2 regions of the Pseudoalteromonas sp. Bsw20308 genome follow, and region 2 is predicted to be linked to the other one. Evidence: predicted binding sites of a transcription regulator. Region 2 holds the regulator's gene; the other holds the start of a gene.
What was found. Region 2 encodes NrdR, which represses ribonucleotide reductase genes. Its sites were predicted from a motif close to AAACACNANATNTNGTGTTT; they were not measured.

Region 1: the regulator NrdR is predicted to act here: its motif matches at 1,309-1,328, upstream of nrdA (class 1a ribonucleoside-diphosphate reductase subunit alpha).

What each region holds. Positions count from the first base shown of each region.
Region 1 covers NZ_CP013138.1:2,135,668-2,138,076, reverse strand. Annotated here, with positions in the region: gene nrdA (class 1a ribonucleoside-diphosphate reductase subunit alpha) at 1-1,185, opposite strand, end outside; gene D172_RS09205 (HAD family hydrolase) at 1,598-2,278, opposite strand; gene ubiG (bifunctional 2-polyprenyl-6-hydroxyphenol methylase/3-demethylubiquinol 3-O-methyltransferase UbiG) at 2,278-2,409, opposite strand, start outside.
Region 2 covers NZ_CP013138.1:3,244,349-3,246,757, forward strand. Annotated here, with positions in the region: gene ribD (bifunctional diaminohydroxyphosphoribosylaminopyrimidine deaminase/5-amino-6-(5-phosphoribosylamino)uracil reductase RibD) at 1-590, opposite strand, end outside; gene nrdR (transcriptional regulator NrdR) at 594-1,043, opposite strand; gene glyA (serine hydroxymethyltransferase) at 1,411-2,409, opposite strand, start outside.

The DNA.
Region 1 (2,409 bases), 1.1 Mb from region 2:
GGCTTTGATACGCTTTTTACGGATAGACTCGTCTTGTTCGTATTTGACGTAAAGCGCATCAAATTCTGCTTGGTCTTCAAAAAATGCATCATAAAGGCCAGGCACATCTGATGGGCTAAATAACGTAATGTAATCGTCTTTAATTAAACGAGAATACATTAATTTATTAAATTGTACGCCGTAATCTAGGTGACGAACACGGTTGTCCTCTACACCACGATTATTTTTAAGTACCAGTAGATTTTCTACTTCTAGGTGCCAAAGCGGGTAGAACAATGTCGCAGCGCCGCCACGTACACCACCTTGCGAACAACTTTTAACCGCTGTTTGAAAGTGCTTATAAAAAGGAATACAACCAGTGTGATACGCTTCGCCATTACGAATATGGCTACCTAGCGCACGAATTCGACCTGCGTTAATACCAATACCCGCACGTTGTGAAACGTACTTAACAATAGCTGATGATGTTGCATTGATTGAATCGAGGCTGTCGCCACATTCAATTAATACACATGAGCTAAATTGACGAGTAGGGGTACGAACACCAGCCATTATTGGTGTAGGCAATGAAATCTTAAATAACGATACCGCATCATAAAAACGTTTAATGTAATTAGTACGCGTTTCACGTGGGTAGTCAGCAAATAAACTTGCCGCTACTAAAATATATAAAAACTGTGCGCTTTCGTAAATTTTACCTGTTACACGGTTTTGAACGAGGTACTTACCTTCAAGCTGTTTTACAGCAGCATAGCTGAAGTTAAGATCGCGAGAATGATCAAGGTACGCATCAAGCTCATCTAACTCTTGCTCTGTATAATCTACTAATAAGTGAGCATCATAGCGTTTGTCTTCAACCATTTTAGTTACATGATCAAATAAACGTGGTGGCTCAAATTGGCCATAGGCTTTTTTACGTAGGTGGAATACAGCTAAACGCGCTGATAAATACTGGTAATCTGGCGATTCTTTTGAAATCTGATCTGCAGCTGCTTTAATAATGGTTTCGTGAATATCTTTGGTACGAATACCATCGTAAAATTGAATGTGTGATTTTAATTCAACTTGCGAAACCGAAACGTTATTTAAACCTTCGGCGGCCCATTCAATAACGCGATGGATCTTATCAAGATCAAGCGGCTCTTTACGCCCGTCACGTTTGCTTACAGATAACTGTTGGTTCATAGCTTTGCCTGTATTCCTTGGGGATTATGTATTTTGACCAATGTTTACACCTCAAATTAGCAAGGTGTAGTGCTCATTTATTATAGGTTTCACCAAATTAGTGAATTTAATTGAATAACATTTGGCCACAATATCTGGTGTTGTTCAATTTAGAGATCACAAGATAGTGTGGTCTGCATTGTTTTGCAAGGGACATAATTGCCCCTGTTTGTGGATAACTTTGGGATAACGCATTTGTGTTAGTAGACACTCACCTTCGAACAATCATTTAAGTTGAAATATGCAAAAATCAACTAATGATCTGCTAAATTTACGCATTTTAAAAATAAATTTCGACTGCTTTTTTTATCAGCAAGCTTTGCCTGAAAACTAACACAATCACAATATATAGTGTTTATTAATTAACATAGCACTATATATGGTTAAAACCATCAATTGGACTTAGCCAGTTTAAATTGGCTTTCCAGCTTAATGCCTCATCTTCACTGGGAATGTAACCCCAAAGTGCAGTCGCGGTATGCATACCTGCTGCTTTGCCTGCTTGTATGTCACGCTGTGCATCACCAATGTATAAACAACGCTTTGGCTGTACTTGCATAAGCTTTGCACAATGTAGCAGTGGTAAAGGTGATGGCTTAGCCTCTGCTAAAGTGTCACCACTTATTACTACACTGGCATTTTTTAAAGCAGGAATAGCTGCAACTAAAGGATCGGTTAAAAACCCAGGTTTGTTAGTCATGATCCCCCATTTGATCTTTTTCTGATCTAGGGCGATAAGTAACGATTCAACTCCGCTGAAGCAGCGTGTGTGATTTGCTATGTTTGCAGCGTACTCGTCAACTAATTGCTTTATAAGCTCGCTTTGGGGTTGTTTGTCCCATAACGCTTTAAAACCAGCCTCTAATAATGCGCCAGCGCCGTTAGATGCCGCAGGACGGTATATATCACTACTAACAGGCTCTATTTTATTGCTAATAAGCACCGCGTTTAAAGCGGCACCTAAATCATCAGCAGTGTCGAGTAGGGTGCCGTCTAAATCAAATAAAAATGCATCGTACTCAATAAGGGGGTGGGGGGCTTGAGAGTTAGCCATTAAGCTAACTTCTCAAAATAAAGTATGTAATTTACGCTAACGTCGTTATTAAGCGTATATTGCTTTGATAGTGGGTTATAAGAAAGGCCTGTACTTGCACGAACTTTTAAACCCGCTTGCTCTGCCCATGC
Region 2 (2,409 bases):
GCGCAGCTTTTCGCTCGGTATAATTGTACGTCTTGTCGAGCAGCAGGACTTGTGATCCACTTACTTTGCCCATTTTTAAGCGCTGTTTTACCATCAATACTCGCTGCCATTTTGCAAATCACATAAGGTAAGCCTTGCTCCATACGCTTAAAAAAGCCAACGTTAAGTGCGCGAGCTTGTGATTCGAGTAACCCGTAAGCAACGTCAATACCCGCGTCGCTCAGTATTTTAAGGCCTTTGCCAGCAACTTGTGGATTTGTATCAACCATAGCAGCAATTACTTTTACCACACCGGCAGCTTTTAAGCCTTCGGCGCACGGTGGCGTACGGCCATAATGACTACACGGTTCAAGCGTTACATAAGCCGTTGCACCTTGTGCATTTTTTCCAGCGACAGCCAGTGCATTTACTTCTGCATGACCTTGACCAGCTAATTGATGGAACCCCTCACCAATTATTTGATTATTTTTAACTAAAACACAGCCAACATTAGGGTTAGGTGTGGTAGTAAACCGACCTTTTTTGGCAAGCTCTATGGCGCGTGCCATATACATTTCATCATGTTCAGTAAAAGTAATTTGGCTTTGCATTTATTACTCCCCTAAGCGGGCAATTTCTTCGCCAAATTCGCGTATATCTTCAAACGAGCGATAAACAGAGGCAAATCTTACATACGCTACTTTATCGAGCTTTTTGAGGGCTTCCATAATGCATTCACCAACCAAATGGCTTGAAATTTCTCGCTCGCCTGTAGCACGCAACTGCGATTTTATTATATTCACTACTTCGTCTACTTGCTCTGTGCTCACTGGGCGTTTTTCGAGTGCGCGATTTAAGCCATTTAATAATTTATCTTCGTTAAATGGTTCGCGGCTGCCATCTTGTTTAATAACACGAGGCATAACCAGTTCAGCGCCTTCAAATGTAGTAAAGCGCTCGTGGCAGTCGTTGCACTCACGGCGCCTGCGAACTTGATGGCCTCCACCAACAAGGCGTGAGTCAATAACTTTAGTATCTTTTGCGGTACAAAATGGACAATGCATAGCTCGGTACTTCCGTTTTAAAACAAAAAAGACCGCTAAATAGCGGTCTTTTATCTTAGCAAAAAAATAGGGCCTGTTGATCTTTCAGGATTAAATTTGTTCTATCTAGGGGCGATTTAATCGCGGCGCGAGGTTTGTAACCTAACGGGTTAAGTAAAAACCGAGTAACAAAGAGTTAATCGCCCCTAGAAAGAACCCAAAGGGCAGCGCATGTTTGGCATTTATGCTGCGTTATCGCCTATTTATGGGGAATACCACACCTCATAGGCTCTGCCTTGCTCAAATACCAAACATACTGCTGCAAATTCAACCACGAAAGGTCAACACGCCCTAGCTGTTGTGCTCTAAATTACTGCTGCTTATGCAATTAAGCGTATACAGGTAATTTTGCACAAATTGCTTTAACTTTTTCTTTAACTTGCACCTGTACAGATTCATCAGTGATGTTATCTAGTACGTCACAAATCCATCCAGCAAGCTCTTTTGATTCTTCTTCTTTGAAACCACGACGAGTGATTGCAGGAGAACCAATACGCAAACCAGATGTTACAAACGGAGAACGTGGATCGTTTGGCACTGAGTTTTTATTAACTGTGATGTTAGCGTTACCAAGGGCTGCGTCTGCATCTTTACCAGTAATATCTTTATCGATTAAATCGAGTAGGAATAAGTGGTTTTCAGTTTTGTCAGATACGATTTTGTAGCCGCGCTCTTGCATTACAGCAACCATTGCTTTTGCGTTTTTAACAACTTGTGTTTGGTATACTTTAAATTCTGGCTGAAGCGCTTCTTTAAATGCCACTGCTTTTGCTGCAATAACGTGACATAAAGGGCCACCTTGGCCACCAGGGAAAACTGCGCTGTTAAGCTTTTTATAGATTGCTTCGTCGCCACATGCAGAAATAATTAAACCACCACGAGGACCAGCAAGTGTTTTATGCGTAGTTGTAGTTACAACATGTGCATGAGGAACTGGGCTTGGGTAAACCCCTGCCGCAATTAAACCTGCAACGTGAGCCATATCAACAAACAGGTAAGCACCTACTTTGTCAGCAATTTCACGGAATTTAGCCCAATCAACAATACCTGAGTACGCTGAGAAACCACCAATAATCATTTTTGGTTTGTGCTCAAGTGCTAGTGCTTCAACTTGTGCGTAATCAATTTCGCCCGTTGCTTCATCTAGTCCGTATTGGATTGCATTGTAAAGCTTACCAGAGAAGCTTACGTGAGAACCGTGAGTTAAGTGACCACCATGAGCTAAGCTCATACCTAATACAGTATCGCCTGCTTCTAATAGCGCTAGAAAAACAGCAGCGTTTGCTTGCGAACCAGCATGTGGCTGTACGTTTGCGTAGTCAGAACC